Regions from separate parts of the Leifsonia sp. NPDC058248 genome, predicted to be linked through region 1. Evidence: predicted binding sites of a transcription regulator. Region 1 holds the regulator's gene; the other holds the start of a gene.

Region 1 (11,712 bases):
GCAAGAAGTACACGCCGCAGGAGATCTCGGCGCGCATCCTGGCCAAGCTGAAGCGCGACGCCGAGCAGTACCTCGGCGACACGGTGACGGATGCTGTGATCACCGTTCCGGCGTACTTCAACGACGCCGAGCGCCAGGCCACCAAGGAGGCCGGTGAGATCGCGGGCCTCAACGTGCTCCGCATCATCAACGAGCCCACCGCCGCGGCTCTCGCCTACGGCCTCGACAAGGGCAAGGAGGACGAGCTCATCCTGGTCTTCGACCTCGGTGGCGGAACCTTCGACGTCTCCCTCCTCGAGGTGGGCAAGGACGACGACTTCTCGACCATCCAGGTGCGTTCGACCGCCGGCGACAACCGCCTCGGCGGCGACGACTGGGACCAGCGCATCGTCGAGTGGCTCATCAAGAAGTTCAAGGAGACCACGGGCGTCGACGTCTCGAAGGACAAGATCGCCCTCCAGCGTCTGAAGGAAGCCGCTGAGCAGGCCAAGAAGGAGCTGTCGTCGAGCATGTCGACGAGCATCCAGCTGCCGTACCTCTCGCTCACCGAGAACGGGCCGGCCAACCTCGACGAGACGCTGACCCGCGCCCAGTTCGAGCAGATGACCAGCGACCTCCTCGACCGCACCAAGAAGCCGTTCCAGGACGTCATCCGCGAGGCCGGCATCAAGGTGTCCGACATCGCGCACGTCGTGCTCGTCGGCGGCTCCACCCGGATGCCCGCCGTGAGCGAGCTCGTGAAGCAGGAGACCGGCGGCAAGGAGCCCAACAAGGGCGTGAACCCGGATGAGGTCGTCGCCGTGGGCGCCGCCCTGCAGGCCGGTGTCCTCAAGGGCGAGCGCAAGGATGTGCTTCTCATCGACGTCACCCCGTTGAGCCTCGGAATCGAGACCAAGGGCGGCATCATGACCAAGCTCATCGACCGCAACACGGCCATCCCGACCAAGCGGAGCGAGACCTTCACCACGGCCGACGACAACCAGCCGTCCGTCGCGATCCAGGTCTTCCAGGGCGAGCGCGAGTTCACCCGCGACAACAAGCCGCTGGGCACCTTCGAGCTCACCGGTATCGCTCCGGCGCCGCGCGGAATCCCGCAGGTCGAGGTCACCTTCGACATCGACGCCAACGGCATCGTCCACGTGTCCGCCAAGGACAAGGGCACCGGCAAGGAGCAGTCGATGACGATCACCGGCGGCTCGTCGCTGCCGAAGGACGACATCGAGCGCATGGTGCGTGAGGCCGAGGAGCACGCCGCCGAGGACAAGAAGCGTCGTGAGACCGCCGAGACCCGCAACACGGCCGAGCAGCTCGCCTACTCGATCGAGAAGCTGATCAAGGACAACGAGGACAAGCTCCCCGAAGACGTCAAGAACGAGGTCCAGGGCGATGTCGACGCGCTCAAGTCCGCTCTCGCCGGAGACGACGAGGACGCGGTGAAGACCGCCTACGACAAGCTCAACGCGAGCCAGCAGAAGCTGGGCGAGGCGATCTACTCGTCGAGTCAGGCCGACGCGGCCGCCGGCGAGCAGGCGCCCGCCGGCGACCAGCCCGCGGGTGAGTCCTCCTCCGACGACGAGGACGTCATCGACGCCGAGGTCGTCGAAGACGAGGAGAAGAAGTAACGATGTCGGACCAGAACCCCAACGGGCAGGACTCGAACGAGCCTGAGAACGAGGAGCCGATCGTCCGCGACAAGCGGCGGATCGACCCCGAGACCGGAAAGGTTCGGGAGCCGGCCGACGCAGGGGCCGGGTCGGAGGGCGACACCTCCGACGCCGACCTCTCCCACGAGGAGCTCGTGGACGTCGGACCGGCCGGGGGCGACGAGTTCGAGTCTCTGCTGAGCGACGATGAGCTGGATGTGCTGAGCGGCCAGGCGACGGCCGACCAGGTGGCTGCCGAACGGCTCGCCGACCTCCAGCGGGTCACCGCCGAGTACGCGAACTATCGCAAGCGCACCGAAGCCAACCGTGAGATCGAGCGCGAGCGCGCGATCGGCGACACCGTCAAGGGTCTCCTTCCGGTGCTCGACGACGTGGACCGCGCCGAGAAGCACGGCGACCTCGAGGAGGGCAGCGCGTTCGCGACCATCGCGGCCAAGCTGCGTCTCACGGTCGAGCGTCTCGGCCTGAAGCCGTACGGCGCTCCGGGCGACCTGTTCGACCCGCAGATCCACGAGGCGATCTTCCAGCAGCCGAGCCCCGACGTGACGGTCGACACCGTCGCCGACGTGGTCGAGACGGGCTATCAGCTCGGCTCGACGACCGTCCGCGTGGCGAAGGTCGTCGTGGCGGTCCCCGCCTAGACAGTTCGAAACCGGCCGGGGAGCGACAGGATGCCCATCCTGCCGCTCCCCGGCCTCGACAGTGCAGACTGACAGAATCAGACTTTAGGAAGGAGGCGCCGTGGCAAGCCAGGACTGGTTCGACAAGGACTTCTACAAGGTCCTTGGTGTCTCCAAAGACGTCACCCCGGCAGAACTCAAGAAGGTCTACCGCAAGCTCGCGCGCAAGTACCACCCCGACTCCAACCCCGGGGACGCGGCGGCGGAGGCCAAGTTCAAAGAGATCAGCGAAGCCCATTCGGTGCTGAGCGACCCGGAGCAACGCAAGGAGTACGACCAGATCCGCGCGATGGGCTCCGGCGCCCGCTTCACCGCCCCCGGCTCGGCCGGGCAGGGCGGCTTCGACGACGTGTTCGGCGGAATGTTCGGCCAAGGCGGCGGGCAGCGCGGCTACACGTACCAGCAGGGCGGCAACTTCGACGACGTGTTCGGCGGCATCTTCGGCAACGGAGGCTTCGGTTCGTCGAGCGGCGGCTTCCGCGGCTACGGCGGCCCGACCCGCGGACGCGACGTGACCGCCCACACCACCATCGACTTCATCACCGCGACGCGTGGCGAGACCATCACGCTGCAGGCGGCCGACGGCAAACCGATCAAGGTCAAGATCCCGGCCGGCGTCGCCGACGGACAGAAGATCAAGCTCCGCGGCAAAGGCCAGCCCAGCCCCGACGGAGGCGAAGCCGGGGACATCGTGCTCTCCGTCGCTGTGCGCAAGCATCCGGTGTTCGAGCGCGACGGCCTCAACCTGCGGGTGACCGTGCCGGTCACCTTCGCCGAGGCCGCACTCGGGGCCACCATCGAGGTGCCCACTCTGGGCGGCGACCCGGTGAAGCTGCGCGTGGCGCCCGGAACGCCGAGCGGCCGGGTGCTGCGCGTCAAGGGCCGGGGCGTCCAGACCGCGAAGGGCACCGGCGACCTTCTCGCCGTCGTGCAGATCGCGGTGCCGTCCCACCTCACGACGGATGCCGAGGATGCGCTCAAAGCGTTCGCCGACAAGCTTCCCGACGAGAACCCGCGCGACGACCTGCTGGCCAAGGCTCGAGGATAGCGATGGACGAAAACAGCCAGGTCTTCGTGATCTCGATCGCTGCGGAGCTCGCGGGGATGCACCCCCAGACGCTCCGGCAGTACGACCGGCTCGGCCTCGTCAGCCCCACCCGCACCCAGGGCAAGTCGCGCCGGTACTCGATGCGCGACGTCGCCAAGCTGCAGGAGATCGCGCGACTCGGTGGCGAGGGGGTGAGCCTGGAGGGCATCCGGCGCATCATCGAGCTGGAAGACCAGGTCGGAGAGCTCAGGAAGCGCGTGCACGACCTCGAGAGCGCGCTCGCCGATGAGCTGCTCAACCGCCCCGGCAGCCGCGTGTTCGCGGCCGGCTCGGAGGGCGAGGTCATCTCGCTCCGCGCCGGCACCCGCGTGCGCCGCAGCAACCAGGTCGTCGTCTGGCGTCCGCTCGGCCGCTGACCCGCCGGAGCCTGCGCTCGACGGCGCCGGCCTGCGCATTCGCTTCGCCGTGCATCCGGGGCCGCGTTCGTCACACCCCGACGGGGAACAGCCGGCGTGGGTAGGCTTAGCGCGGTGAATCGCGGCCTCATGAGGGCGGCGCTTCCCACCAACACGGAATTCCTACAAGGAAGGTGGCGATGAAGGCGCTGTTCAAGAGCGAGGCCGGACCGGGTCTCGAACTGGTCGAAGTCCCCGAACCCGAGATCGGTCCCGAAGACGTGAAGATTCGCGTGCTGCGCACCGGAATCTGCGGAACCGACCTCCACATCCAGCGCTGGGACGACTGGGCGGCGTCGGCTGTGAAGGCCCCGCTGATCCCCGGCCACGAATTCTTCGGCGAAGTCGTCGAGGTCGGACCCCTGGTGCATGACGTCGCCGTCGGCGATCAGGTCTCCGGCGAAGGGCACATCGTCTGCGGCACGTGCCGCAACTGCCGCGCGGGACGCCGTCAGATGTGCATCCGGACCCAAGGAGTCGGCGTGCAGCGCAACGGTGCGTTCGCCGAATACCTGACGCTGCCCGCCACGAACGTCTGGGTGCACCACAGCGCCATCGAGCCCGAGGTCGGCGCGCTGTTCGACCCGCTCGGCAACGCGGTGCACACGGCACTCGCCTTCCCGGTGGTCGGCGAAGACGTGCTGGTCACCGGATGCGGCCCGATCGGTCTCATGGCCATAGCTGTCGCCCGCCACGTGGGCGCGCGATTCATCGTCGGCACGGACATCAGCGCGTCCCGGCTCACGCTCGCCGAGGGGATGGGCGCCGACTACACGGTCGACGTGTCGAGGGCGCCCATCCGGTCGGCGCAGGACGCGCTCGCGATGCGCGAAGGCTTCGACGTCGGGTTCGAGATGAGCGGGGCGCCCGGCGCGCTGCCGCAGATGATCGAGAACATGAACCACGGCGGTCGCATCGCGATGCTCGGCCTGCCGTCGTCGCAGATCGCCGTGGACTGGGGCATCGTCGTCACCCACATGCTCACCCTCAAAGGCATCTACGGCCGCGAGATGTTCGAGACCTGGAACGCGATGGGCGCGATGCTGCAGACCAGTGAAGTGCTGCGCACCGCGATCGCCTCGATCGTCTCCGACCGGTTCGCCGCGCGCGACTGGGAGGACGGGTTCGCCGCGGCGGCCGCCGGCGGCGGAGGCAAGGTCATCCTCGACTGGACGGAGCTCTGATGTACGGAACGTTTCGCGACCACGTCGCGGGTCAGCTGGCCGAGATCGAGGAGGCCGGTCTCACCAAGCACGAGCGCAGCATCCGAGGCCCGCAGTCGGCCCTGATCACGGCCGACGGCGCCGAGGTGCTCAACTTCTGCGCCAACAACTACCTCGGCCTCGCCGACCATCCGGCGCTCCGGGATGCCGCCAAGCGGGCCCTCGACGACTGGGGCTACGGTCTCGCGAGCGTGCGCTTCATCTGCGGGACCCAGGAGCAGCACCTCGAGCTGGAACGCCGGGTGTCGCAGTTCCTCGGAACCGAGGCGACCATCCTGTTCTCGTCGTGCTTCGACGCCAACGGCGGCGTCTTCGAGACGCTGTTCTCGGCCGAGGACGCGATCATCTCCGACGAGCTCAACCACGCGTCGATCATCGACGGCATCCGGTTGTCGAAGGCGCAGCGGTTCCGGTACAAGAACCGCGACATGGCCGACCTGCGGGCGCAGCTCGAGGCGGCCGCGGATGCCCGTCACACGGTCATCGTGACCGACGGCGTCTTCTCGATGGACGGCTACATCGCGCCGCTCCGCGAGATCTGCGACCTGGCCGACGAATTCGGCGCACTGGTGTTCGTGGACGACTCGCACGCGGTCGGCTTCGTCGGTGAGCACGGGCGCGGGACGCCGGAGTTCTGCGGCGTCGGAGACCGCGTGGACATCTACACCGGCACGTTCGGCAAGGCGCTGGGCGGAGCATCCGGTGGCTACGTGTCGTCCCGGCAGGAGATCGTGGACCTGCTGCGTCAGCGGTCCCGACCGTACCTGTTCTCGAACACGCTCGCGCCGTCGATCGTGGCCGGCACGCTCGCGGCGCTCGACCTGCTCGAGCAGTCGGACGGCCTGCGGTCGCAGCTGGTGGCGAATGCGGCGCTGTTCCGTTCGCTGATGACGGAGGCGGGCTTCGAGCTGCTGCCGGGTGAGCATCCGATCGTGCCGGTGATGTTCGGGGATGCGGCCCTGACGGCGCGGATCGCGGGCGAGATGCAGAAGCGCGGCGTGTACGTGACGGCGTTCTCGTTCCCGGTGGTCCCGCGGGGGCGGGCGCGCATCCGGGTGCAGCTGTCGGCGGCGCACACCGACGCGGAGATCCGGCAGTGCGTCGACGCGTTCGTCGGCGCGCGCGACGCCGTCGCCGCCGCCCAAGCCTAGAGTCCGCCCGCCCGTCCCCCCTCCCGCCCCGAGGGTCGCCCCGCCCTCGAGTCCTGAGTTGCTGGGTCGAACAGCGCGTTTTCGACCCAGCAACTCAGGACTCGATTGCGGGCGCTGCGCGACCGGACCCATCGAGTTCACAGTCTGAACGGGATAACGTGGCGACAGCCGAGAGAGAGGGCCGTCGCATGCTGGTCGACAACGCCGTATACGTCGACGGACGGCGTACCGCCGATCCCACCTCACTGGAGGATACGTACGAGGCGGTCCGCGACCGCAACGGCTTCGCCTGGATCGGCCTCTACCGGCCGACGGAGAGCGAGATCGGGGCGGTCGCAACGGAGTTCGACCTGCCGAAGCTGGCGGTCGACGACGCCTTGAGCGGGCACCAGCGCGCCAAGATCGAGAAGTATTCGGGCACGACGTTCGTCGTGCTGCGTCCCGCCCGCTACATCGAAGAGACCGAGAAGGTCGAGTTCGGCGAGTTGCACGTGTTCCTCGGCGACCAGTTCGTCATCACCGTGCGGCATGCCGAGAAGCCCGACCTCGGCGCTGTCCGCCGGCGCATGGAGGCGGAGCCCGAACTGCTCGGCCACGGCCCGATCGCAGCGCTGTACGGGATCCTCGACCAGGTCGTCGACGAGTACGCGCCGGTCGTGGCGGGCCTCGAGAACGACATCGACGAGATCGAGGACCAGCTCTTCAACGGCGATCAGTCCGTCTCGCGGCGCATCTACGAGCTCTCGAACGAGGTGATGATGTTCCAGCGTGCGGTGGCGCCGCTCGACGAGGTGCTCCAGAACCTGCGCGAACATCTCGAGGCCAAGGGCGCCGACCTCTCGCTGCGCGAGCAGTTCCGGGATGTGCACGATCACGTCATCCGGGTCACCGAGCGCGCCGACGGGTTCCGCCAGATCCTGCAGAACGCGCTGACCGTGCACACCGCGCTCGTGGGCCAGCGGCAGAACGACGAGGTCAAGAAGATCTCGGCGTGGGCGGCCATCCTGTTCACTCCGACCCTGGTCGGGACGGTGTACGGCATGAACTTCGTGAACATCCCCGAGCTGCGCTGGCAGTACGGCTACCCGTTCGCGATCGCGCTGATGGTGGCGATGGGCTTCGGCCTCTACTGGGCGTTCAAGCGCAAGGGCTGGCTCTAGGCGTGGCGCTCGCCGTTTGCCAGTAGATGCTGCCAACCCGGGCGTGTTGGCGACCACTACTGGCAAATGACGGCGGCGCGAGCGCGGGCGGCGGCGCGAGGCGGCGGCAGCGTGCGGCGGCGCGCGCCTCAGGCTCCCGGATGAACGAGCTGTCGCACCTCGACGGGCGAGTACCGCGCCTCGACGAAGCGCCCCGCGATCTCGACCGCACGGTCGACCGTGGCGCAGTCGACCACGTAGAACCCGCCGACCCACTCCTTCGACTCGCTGAAGGGGCCGTCGACCGCCTTCACACGGTGCGGCGTCCCGCGATCGGCCCGCACGACGACGGCCGTCTGGGGGCTGAGCTCGTTGGAGTCCAGCAGTTCGCCCGACTTCCGGAGCTCGGTCTGCAGGTCGGCGTGGGCGCGCGACCACTCCGCGACGATCGCCGGGTCGGCATCCGGACCCTCGATGGCGGACTCGAACTCGGCGTTGTTGTAGATCAGTATCTCGAATCGCATGGAACTCTCCTGTCGTTGGTGGGTGACACGAGGACGTCGAACGGCTGAGGCCCAGATCGACATTCTGCGCCCACACCCGCCCGACGCGCCGGGTCGGACGCTGCGCGCGGCGTCTGGTAGGAAGGGAGCGTGTCAGGTTTCGCGTTCGAAGAGTTGCGGCGCTGGCCCGACGTCGAAGCCCCGAACCTGTTCGCGTCCGACGCGGCCGACCGGCTCCTCCTCGACACCGCCGCCGGGCCTACCGCGGACGAGCCCACCACCGCCGCGCTCGCCCTCCCCACGCCGGCCGACGGCGGACTGGTCGTCATCGGCGACTCCTACGGCGCCCTCACGCTGGCCGCGGCCGCACAGGGCGCCCGCGGCATCCGGGTGCATCAGGATGCTCTGACCGGCTCCCGCGCCCTCGCCGCCAACGCCGTCGCCCTCGGTCTCGAGACGGCCTTCGTCGACCTCCCCCTCGACACGTCCCTCGTCGCGGGCGCCCGGTTGGTGCTCCTCCGCCTGCCCCGCAGCCTGGACGCGCTCGCCGAGGTCGCCGCGCTGATCGCCCGGCACGCGCATCCGGAGGTCACCGTCTTCGCCGGCGGAATGGTGAAACACCTGACCCCCGCCATGAACGACGTCCTCGGTCAGGTGTTCGGCTCGGTGCGGGCGTCCCTCGCCCGGCAGAAGGCGCGCGTGCTCACGGCGACGGATGCCCTCCCCGACGCGGCGGCCGCGCTCGAGCCCTGGCCCCGGCGGACGTTCGACGACGACCTCGGCCTCTGGGTGTGCGCGCACGGCGCCGCCTTCGCCGGCACGACCGTCGACATCGGCACGCGGTTTCTGCTCACCGTGCTCGACCAGGCGATCCCGGATGCTCGAACGGGGATCGACCTCGGCTGCGGCACCGGGGTGATCGCGTCCACGATGGCGATGCGGCGGCCGGGCATCCGGATGCTCGCCACCGACCAGTCGGCTGCGGCGGTCGCCTCGACGCGGGCGACCGCCGACGCGAACGGGGTGGGCGATCGCGTCACGGTCGTGCGCGACGACGCCCTCGCATCGCAGCCGGACGGGACCGCCGACCTCATCGTCCTCAACCCGCCGTTCCACATCGGCGCCGCCGTTCACACAAACATCGCGCACCGGATGTTCGCCGACGCCGGCCGCGTGCTCGCCCCGGGCGGCGAGCTCTGGACCGTGTGGAACTCCCACCTCGGCTACCGGTCCGCCCTCGAGCGAGCCGTCGGCCCCACCCGGCAGATCGCCCGCAACGCCAAGTTCACCGTCACCGCCTCACGCCGCCCCTGATCCTGCGCCCGCCGACCCGCCGACCCGCCGGCCCGCCGACCCGCCGACCCGCCGACCCGCCGGCCCGCCGACCCGCCGACCCGCCGGCCCGCCGGCCAGCCGGCCCGCCGACCCGCCGGCCAGCTGAGCACGCTCAGCGCACTGTCGCGTCCAGCACATACGTCTGGTGCGGCTCGCCACTCAGCGGATGCGGGAACAGCTCGCCGTGGGCTCGCCAGCCACGCGCCTCGTAGAGTGCGACGGCCGCGCGATTGCTGGCGAGCACGTGGAGCACGAGCACCGGATGCCCGCCCGATCGCGTCTCCTGGGTGAGCACGTCGAGCAGTCGTGAGCCGGCGTGGCGGCCTTGCGCCCCGGGGCGCACCGCGAGGAGCGCGAGGTAGGCCGCGTCCGCGGGATCGCCGGACGCTCCGGTGCCGGGCACAGTGACCAGACCGAAGCCGACGATGCCGTCTCCCGAGCGGGCGACCACGAATGACGTCGCCGGGTGGGAGAACTTGGCACGGCACCGCTCAGCAGCTCCGGTGGGCGCCGGATGCTCGTCCCGAGACTCGATCGCGCTGATCCAGAGCGCCACGCACTGGTCGACGTCGCCGGGTCGTCCCGGCCCGATCACGACCGGATCCCCCACCAGCACGTCGTCGCCGCGCGACTCCGGAGCGCTTCCCGCACGCACGTCAGTACTGCTCGCGGAACCCGCCGATGAGCGTCACGACGTTGCCGTCGGGGTCCTCGAAGGAGCAGAGCCGCACGCCCTTGTCGGCCTGGAGGATCTCGCCGGCCTCGATGCCGCGCGCTTCGATTCCGCGCACCTGCTGTTCGAGGTCGTCGACCGCGAGGTTGAGCTGCGACAGTCCCGTGCGCTCGGGGTCGGAGGTCACCTGCACCCAGCCGTTGCCCGTCACCCGCCACTCGACGAGGAGGCCCGGCATCAGGATGTTCGTCGGCTCCGCATCGAAGAACCGCTCGTACCAGCGGCGACTGGTCTCGACGTCGGAGACGGCGACCACGGCGAGCACGTGATTCACGGAAAGTGCCATGCCCGCAACGCTCGCGCCTGCGCGTGCAGAAGTCAAGGACCGCTGGCGTCGGGGCGAGCATCCGGTGGCTTCGGTTTTCGTTGTGATCTGGAACAATCGCGGGTGCTTTAGAGGGCGATTGTTACAATCCGCAACTGAATCCGTTCATCTCAACTTGTATTGGCGTTTGGTCGCTGCTAGGTTCTGCGTGGACATCCAACGACGGATTACGCAGGGAGAGCAATGACGCGCACCAATTCCGCTGAGCAGCAGTCGCGCTCGGTCGAGGCAACCGGCGGGGCGAAGCCCCACGAGCACAAGCTGCGGGCCAACGGTGTGAGCGCCGCCGGTTCCATCGTGATGGCGGTGGCGGGAAGCGCCCCGGCGTACTCGATCGCCGCGACGACCGCGACCCTGGTGGGCACGGCGGCACTCGGCGCTCCAGGCGCCCTGCTCTGGTCGGCCATCCCGATGCTCGGAATCGCGTGGGCGTTCCTCTACCTGGGTCGCGCCGATGTGAACGCGGGCGCCTCGTATTCGTGGGTCGCCCGTGCTCTGCACCCGGTGCTCGGATTCCTCTCCGGCTGGGCCCTGGTGGTCTCGGCGACGATCTTCATGGTCGCCGGAGCGCTCCCCGCGGGCGCGATGACGGTCACCCTGTTCAGCCCGAAGGACGCGGACAACGTGCCGCTCATCACGGCCGTCGGCGCCGTGTGGTTCCTGGTGATGGCGGCCTGTGTGCTCTTCGGGGTGCACGTCACGGCCCGCGCCCAGTGGATCATGTCGGTCATCGAGGTGGGCATTCTCGTCGTGTTCGCGGCCGTGGCGCTCGGCCGGGCGGCGACGACCGACCACGCCGGCCCGTCGTTCTCGTGGGACTGGCTCGGTTTCAGCCACCTGTCCGGTGCGGGCGTCTTCGTCTCCGCCGCGCTCATCGCGGCCTTCTACTACTGGGGCTGGGACGTGAGCGCGAACCTCAACGAAGAGACGAAGGACGGCCACAAGAGGGCGGGCTCCGCCGGCATCATCGGCGTCGTCATCGTCTTCCTGCTCTTCGAGGTCTTCACGATCGCGACGCTCGTGCTGCTTCCCACGAAGACCATCGACGGCAACAGCGCCAACATCCTGTCGATCCTCGGTGAGGTGGTGTGGCCGGGAGTCGGCGGCAAGATCCTGGTCGTCGCCGTCGCGCTCTCGACCATCGCTACGCTCGAGACGACGCTCATCCAGGTGACCCGCACCCTGTTCTCCATGGGACGCGACCACACCATCCCGGCCGCGTTCGGCCGCATCCACCCGAAGTGGCGCACCCCGGCCTTCGCCACCCTCATCGTCGTGGGCGTCTCGATGATCCTCTTCATCGGATCGAACTTCCTCGGGAGCGTCGGGGACATCATGAACAACGCGATCCTGTCGATCGGCCTCCAGATCGCCTTCTACTACACGCTCGCCGGCGTCGCGGTCGTGGTCGCCTACCGGCGCGTGCTGTTCCGGTCGGTGAAGAACTTCGTGCTCA
Region 2 (11,712 bases), on a different contig from region 1:
CCGCGACCGGGACCATCGCGTTCCCGTGGCGAACGGTCGTGCTCCTCGTCGTGGCACTCGTGCTCGCGGGCTTCGCGACGCTCGTCGCGCGGCGTTCGGCTGCGCGGGTCGCCGCCAGCCCGTTCACCCGTTGGGCGACGCGGCTCGGAACCCTCGAGAAGACGACCCTGGTGGTCGCGATCGCGGCAGCGGCATCCGGAGCCGTCCAAGGACTCCGCTACGCGTTCGGCGTCGACGCCATCGCGGTGCGACCCGAGCTCGTCATCCTGCCGGTGCTGGCGTTCGCCCTTCCCGCGGCGGCCATCGCGTCGTATGCCGGGTGGCGCCTCGACGGCCACGCCCCGAGCAGATTCCTGCAGGTTCCGGCGCTCCTCTTCCTCATCGCCGGATCGCTCTTCGCCAACCGGCTCAGCCCCGTGCCGATCGCGATCCTCTGGGTGCTCACCGCGCTGCTGCTCGGAGGGATGCTCGTGACGACGGTTCGCGGCCTGCGCGGCACGACGTCGCTGCCGCCGGTCTGGGTCTGGTTCGTGCTCGCCTGGTTCACGGCGGTCGCCGGCTGGTCGATGCGGGAGCTCCGGGTCGAGGCGTTCTCGCTGCCACTGGGACTCGCGCTGCTCGCGGCCGGCGTCATCGCGTTCGCGGGCACGACGGCCGACGATGCAGCAGCGTTGCCCGGCGTCACGCCCGTGCCCGCACCCGCCACGGCGACAGCCCGCGGAACACTGAACACCTGGCCCGCAGGATTCACCGGATCGTGGCCGCTCCTCGCGCCCGGAATCGTCGTCACCCTGCTGCCGTCCGTGCTCGCCACCGCGACCGACCCGCTCACGTGGCGCGCCATCCTGGTGATCGCGCTGGCGCTGGTCTCGATCCTGATCGGTTCGCTGCGCCGGCTGGCCGCTCCATTCATCCTGGGTCTGATCGTGCTGCCGATCGAGAACGCGATCGTCTTCGTCGTGCAGATCGGCCGCTCGATCGGCGCCCTGCCGTGGTGGATCACGCTGGCGACGGCCGGAGCGGTGCTGCTCGTGCTGGCCGTGAGCTCGGAGCGCAAGACGTCGGGGCTGCGCTCCGCCACCGCTCGCCTCCGCGACCTCCGCTGACCGCCCTTCGCCGCATCCGCCCGCGCGCTGTCCGCCGCCGCCGCCGAGTCCGGACTTGCTGGGTCGAAACCGCGCGTTTCGACCCAACAAGTCCGGACTCGATTGCGCGTGCGCGAAATTGAGGGGAATGCTCCACTCGGGCGCGCGTTGTTGTAGAACGTTAACGAAATCACCGAACCTGGAGAACGATGACGACACCCACCACAGCCAGCGTCGGATTCCGCTCCGAGCGGGGCCCGATCCTCATCGCGCTGATGCTGACCACGGGGCTGGTCGCCATCGACTCGACGATCCTCGCCACCGCGGTGCCGTCGATCGTGCAGGATCTCGGCGGGTTCACGCAGTTCCCGTGGCTGTTCTCGGTGTACCTCCTGGCGCAGGCCGCCTCGGTCCCGGTGTACGCCAAGCTGTCCGACATGGTCGGGCGCAAACCGATCGTGCTCATCGGCATCGGCCTGTTCCTGCTCGGCTCGATCCTCTGCGGTTTCGCGTGGAGCATGCCGGCCCTCATCGCGTTCCGGGCGCTCCAGGGTCTCGGCGCCGGAGCGGTGCAGCCGATGGCCGTCACCATCGCCGGCGACATCTACTCCGTCGCCGAGCGGGCGAAGGTCCAGGGGTACCTGGCCAGCGTGTGGGCGATCTCGTCGGTCGTCGGACCGACTCTCGGCGGCCTCTTCTCCGAGTTCACGACGTGGCGCTGGATCTTCTTCGTGAACGTCCCGCTGTGCATCCTGGCGGGCTGGATGCTCATCCGCACGTTCCACGAGAAGATCGAGAAGCGCCGGCACCGCATCGACTACGCGGGGGCGACACTGCTCACCCTCGGCATGAGCCTGCTGATCCTGGCAGTACTCGAGGGCGGCCAGGCGTGGGCGTGGAACTCGCTCTGGAGCATCGGCGCCTTCGTCCTCGGCGGGCTGCTGCTGGTGGCGTTCGTGCTGGTCGAGCGGCGCGCGGCCGAACCGATCCTGCCCCTGTGGGTGTTCTCGCGGCGGCTGCTCGTGACCACCACCCTCATCTCGCTCGGCGTCGGTGCGATCCTGATCGGGCTCACGTCGTACGTGCCGACCTACCTCGAGGGGACCATCGCCACGACGCCGCTCGTCTCCGGGCTCGCCGTCGCCGCGCTGACCATCGGCTGGCCGATCGCCGCGGCTCTCTCGGGCCGGTTCTACCTGCGCATCGGCTTCCGCAACACGGCACTGGTCGGCACGACGATCGCGATCATCGGCGCCGTGACGCTCGCCCTGACGTCGACGCATCCGAGCGTCGCCTTCGTTGCCGTCAGCTGTTTCATCGTCGGGCTCGGCATGGGCCTCATCGCCACCCCGACGCTCATCGCCGCCCAGTCGAGCGTCGCGTGGAACGAGCGCGGCGTCGTCACCGGGACCAACCTGTTCGCCCGGTCGATCGGCAGTTCCGTCGGAGTCGCGATCTTCGGCGCCATCGCCAATTCGATCATCGCCCAGTCGGCCGGCGGCGAGCACGACCCCGCCACGGTCCAGGCGGCCTCGACCGCCGTGTTCGTCGCGGTCGCCATCGTCGCCGTGCTCACGATCGCGGCCGGTTTCGCGATGCCGCGGGCGCGGGTGGAGGACGTGGAGTTCCGCCGGCAGCCGAGTCCCGCCGAGTGACGGCGCGCAGCACGACCGGCGCGCCGCACGACCGGCGCGCCGCACGACCTGAGAGAACGTCTACGAAACAGGGCACGAATCCGCGCCCGGACTCCGACGACGCTCAGGATGCCCGACCTAGGCTGATCGACGATCCGCCCCTTCGACTCCCCCGGGGCCGCGATCGCTGAGACACCCGACCGGTATGTGGAGCGTATGCAGAACGGATCCCACGCGCACAGCGCAGCGCGCGCACGACACCGTGCGGCACCGGCGGCTCCCCCGCGCTCCCGGCGCCCAGCCGCAGAGAACCCGCCCGCCGCGGAGCCGCCAGCAGTGCGGCCGCACGTCGCGAAGCGGCCCGCCCCGAAGGCGTCCGCCGCACGAACGACGGCCCTGACGGCATCCGCCGCCGCGATCGCGCTCGTCGGCAGCGTGCTCTTCGCCCTCCCCGCCGACGCCTCCGTCGTCACCATGCCCGACGGCTATCCCGCCGCAGCCGCAGCCGGTCATGAGCGCCTGCAGGGACTGACCGTGTCCGGGCTGGTCGCGGCGGCCTCCGCCCAGCGGGACGACCCCGTCGCGGCCGCACTGGCCGGCGTGATCGCATCGGAGGGCGGCGCGGCCGGGCAGCAGGCGGCTGCGGCGGTCTCCGCCGCACTCGAGACCGGCGGTGTCCGTCAAAGGATCGTCGCGACAGCGCTCACCTACCTCGGCGACCCGTACGTGCTCGACGGTTCCAGCCATTCGGGCATCGACTGCTCGGGACTCGTGATGATGTCGTACGCCGCGGTGGGCATCCGGCTCGGTCATCTCGTGCATCTGCAGGACGACGCCGGCACGCGCATCGACGAATCGGCCGCAAAGCCCGGCGACATGGTGGTGTTCGACGACGAGGAGCACATCGCGATCTATCTGGGCGGGGGCGTGCTCATCCAGGCTCCCGCGGTCGGGCGACCCGTGGAGATCACCACGGTGTGGCAGGGCGTGCCGCACCACTTCACACGCCTCCTCCCGTGAGGCTATGATGTGGTCAGACCATATGGTCTGACCACAGCCGACGACGGGGAAGCACCATGAGCGAAGAGCCACGCGCCTGGGAGGGCGTGCTCGCGCACATCGAGGCGCAACTCGTCGACGGCCGGCTTCACCCGGGCGACCACCTGCCGCCCGAGCGCACCCTCGCCGCCGAGCTCACCGTCGGGCGCTCCAGCGTGCGTGAGGCGATCCGCGTGCTCGAAGCCATGGGGCTGGTGCGCACCCAGACCGGCTCCGGCCCGAGCTCGGGCGCCATCATCGTGGCGCGACCGGTCGGCGGGATGCAGGCCCTCATGCGCTTGCAGGTCGCCGCGAGCGGGTTCCCGGTCGCCGACGTCGTGCGCACCCGACTGCTGCTCGAGACGGCCGTCGCCACCGACCTCGCCGAACGCTCCGCCGACGTCGACCTCGCCGACGCCCGGCACCTGCTCGACGCCATGGACGACCCCGAGCTCACGGCGCAGGAGTTCCTGGCCCTCGACGCCCAGTTCCACCTCGCGCTGGCCGAGGCCTCCGACAACTCCGTGGTCTCCGCCATGATGGCGGGCCTGCGCAACTCGATCGAAGGCTACGTGCTCGCCGGGTCCGCGCGCATCCCGAGCTGGCAGCGCATGGCGGAGCGGCTGCGCACTGAGCATCGTGGCGTGCTGGCCGCGGTGACCGCCGGCGACGCGACCGAAGCGCGCACGCGCATCCGCGACCACATCAGCGACTACGCAGCGACACTCGTCGACAGCGACGCCACCCCCGCCACCCCCGCGCCCACCGCCACCCCCGCGCCCACCGCGCACGAACGGAGCTCCGATCATGGTTGACCGCCGAATCCCCAGCCTGCACGACCTGGCCCCCTTGATGAAGTTCAAGGCGCCGCAACTCGACGCCAAGAAGAGGCGGCTGGATGCGGCCCTCACCATCTACGACCTCCGCGCCATCGCGAAGCGTCGCACGCCCAAGGCCGCCTTCGACTACACCGAAGGCGCCGCCGAGGCCGAGATCTCGCTGGCCCGCGCGCGCCAGGCGTTCGAGGACATCCAGTTCAACCCGGCCATCCTGCGCGACGTGTCGAAGGTCGACACGTCCCGCGAGGTGCTCGGGGCTCCGGTGGCGCTGCCGTTCGGGATCGCGCCGACGGGGTTCACCCGCATGATGCAGACCGAGGGCGAGAAGGCGGGCGCCGCCGCTGCGGCAGCCGCGGGCATCCCGTTCTCACTCTCGACCATGGGCACCGCGTCGATCGAAGACGTGAAGGCCGCGAACCCGAACGGGCGCAACTGGTTCCAGCTCTACATGTGGAAGGACCGCGAGCGGTCGATGGCCCTGGTGGAGCGCGCCGCCGCCGCCGGCTTCGACACGCTGCTGGTCACCGTCGACGTCCCGGTCGCCGGGGCACGCCTGCGCGACACCCGCAACGGCATGACCATCCCGCCCACCCTCACGCCGAAGACGATCGTCAACGCCATCCCGCGTCCGGCCTGGTGGATCAACTTCCTCACCACCGAGCCGCTCGCCTTCGCCTCCCTCGACCGCTGGTCGGGCACCGTCGCCGCCCTGCTCGACACGATGTTCGACCCGACGGTGACGTTCGAGGACCTCGCCTGGATCAAGGAGCAGTGGCCCGGCAAGCTCGTCGTCAAGGGCGTGCAGAACCTCGACGACGCCCGCAAGCTGGCCGACATGGGCGTCGACGGCATCACCCTCTCCAACCACGGCGGCCGCCAGCTCGACCGCGCTCCCATCCCCTTCCACCTGCTTCCGGATGTGGTTCGCGAGGTCGGCAAGGACACCGAGGTCCACCTCGACACGGGCATCATGTCGGGCGCCGACATCGTCGCCTCGATCGCGCTCGGCGCTCGTTTCACGATGATCGGCCGCGCCTACCTGTACGGGCTGATGGCGGGCGGACGCGAAGGGGTCGACCGGACCATCTCGATCCTCTCCACGCAGATCGCCCGCACGATGCGGCTGCTCGGCGTCGCGACTCTCGACGAGCTCGAGCCCCGGCACGTCACCCAGCTGGCGCGCCTCGTGCCGTTGCACGGCGGAGCGGCCGGCGCCGAGGCCGCGGCGGCAGCGTCGGCCCGGCCGACCCGCGTGGCTCGCGCCTCGACGGCGGGTGCGGGCGTGGCGAAGGCGGCTGCTGCGAAGGCGGCGGGAGCGAAGTCGGCGGGAGCGAAGTCGGCGGCGGGCACGTCTGCCACGGCGCGCGGCACGGCCAAACGCTGACGGCCCCGTGCGCGGCGGCTAGGCCGATGCGAGGAGCAGGCCGATCCCGTTGCGCAGCGCGTCGACCGGGGCGCGCTCCCACGGCGCGGCGTCGCCCGCAAGCGCTGCGTCGGCAGCGGCATCCCGCGCCAGCTGTGCGCTGAGCGGAAAGCGCTCGGCGAAGTCCTGCACGGCCGAGGCGAGAGCCGCGGATCGGCCCGACCACCAGGCAGCGTCGTCCGCGCCTGTCGCCCAGGCCGCCTGGCGCGCGTCGGCGAGAGCTTCGGCCGCCGCCCGCACCAGGGCGAAAACCGAGGTGACGACCGTGCGCACGGTGCGCCGCGGCAGCCGGCCGGCGTCGAGCAGTTCGAGCAAGGATTCGAGCACGGCCTGCTCGTTCGGCCCGAGCACCGGGCGTGCGGTCGACACGGCGATGGCCCACGGATGCGCGATCAGCACTCCGAGCAGCGCCTCGGCCCACGCCAGCACGCCCTCGCGCCAGTCGGCGTCTGCGGCATCCCTCGTCGCGCCCGGATGCTCGGCGAAGACCCGGTCGTACATGAGGTCGACGAGCTCGGCCTTGCCGGGCACATAGGAGTAGAGCGCCATGGCCGAGGTGCCGAGCTGGTCGCCGACCGCGCGCAGCGAGAAGGCGAGGGTGCCCTCCTGGTCGGCGACGGCGATCGCCGCGTCGAGGACCCGGTCGAGGTCGAGAGCGGGTCGCGGACCGGGTGGGCGGCGGGATGCGGTTTCGCCGTTCCCCGGGTCGGGCCGGCCGTCAGCGGGCCGGCTGTCTGCGGCCCGGCCGTCAGCAGGCCGCCCGCCGTCTCTGCCGCCATCCCGCCACAGGAGCTCCATGGTGCGTGCGGCATCGCCTCGGCCTGCATACTCGGGCACTTGTATCTCCTTACGACGTAAACTATTATTGCTCACCTCGATTGGTTTACGTTGTAAGGAGATCGACATGTATGCCGTGCTCAACGACGGCAGCAGCATCCCGCTCGACATCGCCGGCGCCGGGCCAGCGCTCCTCCTCCCCGTGAATCCCGCTCCGGCGGACGCGGCGACGGCGGAGACCCTGCGCGCCTGGGGCATGGACCCCGAGCTCGGCCGCACGCTGATCGACGGCCTCAGCGACCGTCACACCGTGATCGCTTTCGACTACGAAGGACACCTGGCCGAGCATCCGCAGCCCACGACCCTGACGCCGGACAACCTCGCCGCCGACCTGATCGCCGTGGCCGATGCCGCCGGCGCCGACCGGTTCGCCTACTACGGCTACTCGTGGCTCGCTCTCGCCGGCCTCCAGCTCGCGGTGCGCACCGACCGGCTCACGGCGCTCGCGATGGGCGGGTTCCCGCCGATCGACGGGCCGTACGCCGAGATGTTCGCGGTCACCCGGGCGACGCACGCGCTGGCGGTCGAGAACGCCGAGCATCCGGAGCCTGTCGCAACCGATCAGCAAGACACGCCCGGGGAGGACTTCGACTGGGATTCGGTTCCGGTCACGCTCTCCCCCGCCCAGACGCAGCAGTACTACACGCTCTACTCGGCACTGCAGGAGTTCGACGACCGCGCAGTGCTCGATCGGCTGAGCATCCCGCTCCTCACCTTCGCCGGAACGGCGGACGCGATCGACTACAGCGAGAAATGGGGCGGCGTGCACGTGGACATCGCCGGTCCCCTCGTGCGAAACCGCGCCGCTCTCGAGGCGAACGGCTGGCAGGTGGAGCTGCTCGACGGCCTCGACCACACGAAGGCGATGCAACCGAATGCCGTGCTGCCGTTGCTCCGACGCTTCTTCCGCGGCTAGGCATCAGGGGACTCAAAGGATTCTGCCAATAACATCGACATAGAGACTGTCCGACGTCGATGGGATGAGCCGCATGGCAACAGGTAGGGGAGCCTCCGGGCCCACAAAGCGCGACCGCCGCGAGGACGCGCGCGAGCACGCCCGGCTCATGCGGGAGGAGGCCGCCAAGAAGGCCAAACGCCGCAAAGTCATCGTTCAGAGCTCGATCATCACCGGTGTCGTCGCGGTGCTCGCCATCATCGGTGTGATCATCTTCACGAGCGTGTCGGCCAGCGGAAACGTGGCCAACCCCAAGAACATGCTCAGCGGGGGCATCCTGCTCAACACCTCGACCCAGGCCGTCACGACGCCCGCGATCGCCAAGGGCGAGTCCGCGACGCCCACGACGGAGAACCTCGACGGCAAGACCGCGCACATCACGATCTACCTCGACTACCAGTGCCCGTTCTGTCAGCAGTTCGAGACCACGAACTCCGACCAGATGAAGCAGTGGATGGACCAGAAGATCGCGACGCTGGAGATCCACCCGGTGGCGATCCTCGACTCGGCCAACAACAAGAAGTACTCCACGCGAGCGGCGGCAGCGGCAGCCTGTGTCGCCAACTACGACCCGAACAAGTACTTCGACATCAACAGCGCCCTCTTCGCCAACCAGCCCGACGAGTCCACCGGCACAGGGCTGACGAACGCCCAGATCCTCGCGCTGTTCAAGAAGACAGGCGTCAGCTCCACCGCCATCACGAACTGCGTGAACGACCAGACGTTCGCCTCGTTCATCACGAACCAGACGAAGTCGGCCGTGACCAATCCCAAGCTCGTGAACCCGTCGACCAAGCAGTTCGGCACGCCGACCGTGATCGTCAACGGCCAGCGCTACCAGGGCGGCTTCACCGACGCGAACCAGTTCGCCTCGTTCGTGGCGACCGCGGTGCAGACGGCCGGGACCGGGTCGACCGGTACGCCGACGCCGACGCCGACGCCGACGCCGAGCAAGTAGGCTCCACCGCACGACGCCCGGAAGGCGGCCGGTCTCGTACCGGCAGCCTTCTGCGTTCGGCGCTGTGTCCGCGTTGCCGGTCTCGTTCTGCGTCACGGGTTGGTTGCCTTCCGCGTTACCGGTTGCCTTCTGCGTCGCGGGCCGCGGGTGTAGCGTGCCGTGCACAAGCAGCGCCCGATGAGAGGGAGAGAACCATGGCCGACCGCATCCCCGACGACGGCATCTTCGACGAAGGAACCCCCGAGGTCGGCGAGCCCGACGCCGGGGAGACCGCCGGCTGGGTCGACCCCGCCGACGGCGACGTGGACTACGCACTCAACGACCCGATCGCGGAGGCGGACTACGCCGACGACCTGGTCACGAACGACGGCGTGGCGGGCGAGACCGTCTGGCCGGGCCCGGGCGACGGCAACGACGGGCCCACGGGCGGGATGCCGAGGGAGTCCTCCCCCACGCTCGACGAGCACGATGCGTTCGAGGAGGAGACAGAGGGCGTGCTCACCGAAGAGGACGTGGAGGACGAAGGGATCTAACCCTTCCGGGCGTTCCGTCCCTTCCGGCCCCGACCCGACCGTCATCCACAGGCAGACGATCGGCGCAGCACGTGAGTCGTTCCAAAGTGTCGTTATGGGGCGCGAAAACGGCCTCATAACGACAATTTGCCACAATTCACGGGCTGGGTGGCGTGTTTTTGCGGGGGGCGAGCTCTTTGGGGGTGCGCCCCGCAGGGGAGGCGCGCGCCGCATGTCGGAGGCGCACCATAGTGTCTGGGCATGGACATCGTTCTCGTTCCCGGATTCTGGCTCGACGCATCCTCGTGGTCGGAGGTCACGCCCCCACTCGTGGCGGCCGGCCATCGCGTGCATCCACTCACCCTGCCGGGGCTCGAGGCTCCGGATGCTCCGCGATCCGACATCACCCTGCGCGACCACATCGATGCGGTCGTCGCGGCCGTGGACGCCCTCGCGGATCCCGTCGCGCTCGTCGGCCACTCCGGCGGCGGCGCGATCATCCACGGCGTCGTCGACCAGCGCCCCGACCGCGTCACCCGCGCGATCTACGTCGACAGCGTGCCGCTCGGCGAGGGCGGCGTCATCAATGACGAGCTCCCCGTGGTGAACGGCGAGGTGCCGTTGCCGGCCTGGGAGGAGTTCGACGACGACGACCTGGTCGACCTCGACGACGGCCTGCGCGCCGCCTTCCGGGCACGTTCCGTGCCCGAGCCGCGTCGCGTGACGAGCGATCCCATCCATCTGAGCGACGAGCGCCGCTATGACGTTCCGGCCACGGTGATCGCCTGCGAGTTCCCCAGCGGGCAGCTGATCTCGTGGCTGCAGGCGGGCCAGCCGTTCGTCGCCGAGCTGGGGCGCATCCGCGAGACCGAGTTCGTCGACCTCCCGACCGGCCACTGGCCCCAGTTCACGAAGCCGGCCGAGCTCGGCGAGGCGATCCTCGCCGCCGTCGACCGCGCCTGAGCGCCGGGGACGGACTTCGGCACGACCCACCACACGCCCGCACAATTCGGCCACGCAGGAATAATCTCTCCCACCCGTTGTTGAACTTGAGTGTCCACGACTCAACTTTCAAGAAACAGGAGAATTCGTGCCCGAAAACTTCACTCCCGAAGGTGACGGCGGCAACTCGTTCGACGAGTTCCTCGCCCGTTATCTCGCGGGTGAGCGTGCGCGTAGCGCGCGCTCCGTCGACATCAGCCGCTTCCTCAGCCGCCGTACCCAGGAGATCCTGGTCGAGGCCGGCCGCTTCGCCCTGGAGCACGGCCACCGCGAACTCGACTCCCTGCACGTGCTGCGCGTGATGGTGGAGCAGGACCCCGCCGCCGACGCGATGCGTCGCATCGGCGTCGACCCCGCCGCTGTCGCGGCTGCGGCCGAGCAGCGCCTGCCGCAGACCGGCAGCGCAGTGCCCGACGTCGACTCCGCGACCATCACACCGTCCGCCCAGCGGGCGCTCTTCCACGCGTACCAGGTCGCCCGGGCATCCGGAGCCACCTACATCGACCCCGAGCACCTCTTCTTCGCGCTCGTGATCGTGCAGGACGCGCCTGCCGGCCAGGTCCTGCAGGCCGCCGGAGTCACGCCGGACGCGCTGACCTCCGCTCTGCGGCAGTCGGGCACGGTCGGCGGCTCCGACCTGCCCGGAGACGAGCAGAACGCTGAGGCCTCCGACACCCCGATGCTCGACAAGTTCGGCACCGACCTGACCGAGCTCGCCCGCAACGGCAAGCTCGACCCGGTGATCGGCCGCCTCGACGAGATCGAGCAGACCGTCGAGATCCTCTCCCGTCGCACCAAGAACAACCCTGTCCTGGTCGGCGAGGCCGGTGTCGGCAAGACCGCGATCGTCGAAGGGCTCGCCCGCGCGATCGTCGACGGCAGCGTCCCCGAGCAGCTGCGGGAGAAGCGCGTCATCGCGCTCGACCTGCCGGCCATGCTCGCCGGCACGCGCTACCGCGGCGACTTCGAGGAGCGCCTCACCAAGCTGATGGACGAGATCAGCGCCGGCCGCGAGAGCCTCATCGTCTTCATCGACGAGCTGCACACGGTGGTCGGAGCCGGTGGCGCCGGAGACGGCGGCATGGACGCAGGCAACATCCTGAAGCCGCGCCTCGCGCGTGGCGAGCTGCACGTCGTCGGTGCGACGACGCTCAAGGAGTATCGGACCATCGAGAAGGACCCCGCCCTGGAGCGCCGGTTCCAGCCGGTGACCGTCGGCGAGCCGAGCATCGAAGACGCCGTGCAGATCCTCTCCGGACTGCGCAGCGCCTACGAGGAGCACCACGGCGTGCGGTACACCGACGACGCGATCCGTTCCGCGGTCGAGCTCTCGGCCCGCTACGTGTCCGACCGGTTCCTGCCCGACAAGGCCATCGACCTCATCGACCAGGCCGGCGCCCGCCTGCGCCTGTCGCTCGGCAAGCGCGTC

Evidence for each region. The regulator HspR, encoded in region 1, represses chaperone genes until heat shock. The targets are predictions, from matches to a motif close to AAGTTGAGTCNNNNNGACTCAACTT.
Region 2: the regulator HspR is predicted to act here: its motif matches at 10,328-10,352, upstream of ACFVV5_RS17165 (ATP-dependent Clp protease ATP-binding subunit).

The regions. Positions count from the first base shown of each region.
Region 1 is NZ_JBHVXB010000001.1:397,350-409,061, forward strand. It holds gene dnaK (molecular chaperone DnaK) at 1-1,622, shown strand, start outside; gene grpE (nucleotide exchange factor GrpE) at 1,625-2,305, shown strand; gene ACFVV5_RS02120 (DnaJ C-terminal domain-containing protein) at 2,406-3,392, shown strand; gene ACFVV5_RS02125 (heat shock protein transcriptional repressor HspR) at 3,395-3,808, shown strand; gene tdh (L-threonine 3-dehydrogenase) at 3,988-5,031, shown strand; gene ACFVV5_RS02135 (glycine C-acetyltransferase) at 5,031-6,221, shown strand; gene corA (magnesium/cobalt transporter CorA) at 6,410-7,381, shown strand; gene ACFVV5_RS02145 (YciI family protein) at 7,510-7,884, opposite strand; gene ACFVV5_RS02150 (class I SAM-dependent methyltransferase) at 8,014-9,177, shown strand; gene ACFVV5_RS02155 (GNAT family N-acetyltransferase) at 9,311-9,853, opposite strand; gene ACFVV5_RS02160 (VOC family protein) at 9,855-10,217, opposite strand; gene ACFVV5_RS02165 (APC family permease) at 10,440-11,712, shown strand, end outside.
Region 2 is NZ_JBHVXB010000012.1:2,821-14,532, forward strand. It holds gene ACFVV5_RS17115 (SCO7613 C-terminal domain-containing membrane protein) at 1-1,106, shown strand, start outside; gene ACFVV5_RS17120 (MDR family MFS transporter) at 1,295-2,740, shown strand; gene ACFVV5_RS17125 (C40 family peptidase) at 3,056-3,739, shown strand; gene ACFVV5_RS17130 (FadR/GntR family transcriptional regulator) at 3,796-4,572, shown strand; gene ACFVV5_RS17135 (alpha-hydroxy-acid oxidizing protein) at 4,565-5,980, shown strand; gene ACFVV5_RS17140 (TetR/AcrR family transcriptional regulator) at 5,999-6,856, opposite strand; gene ACFVV5_RS17145 (alpha/beta fold hydrolase) at 6,924-7,772, shown strand; gene ACFVV5_RS17150 (DsbA family protein) at 7,846-8,769, shown strand; gene ACFVV5_RS17155 (hypothetical protein) at 8,964-9,302, shown strand; gene ACFVV5_RS17160 (alpha/beta fold hydrolase) at 9,543-10,244, shown strand; gene ACFVV5_RS17165 (ATP-dependent Clp protease ATP-binding subunit) at 10,372-11,712, shown strand, end outside.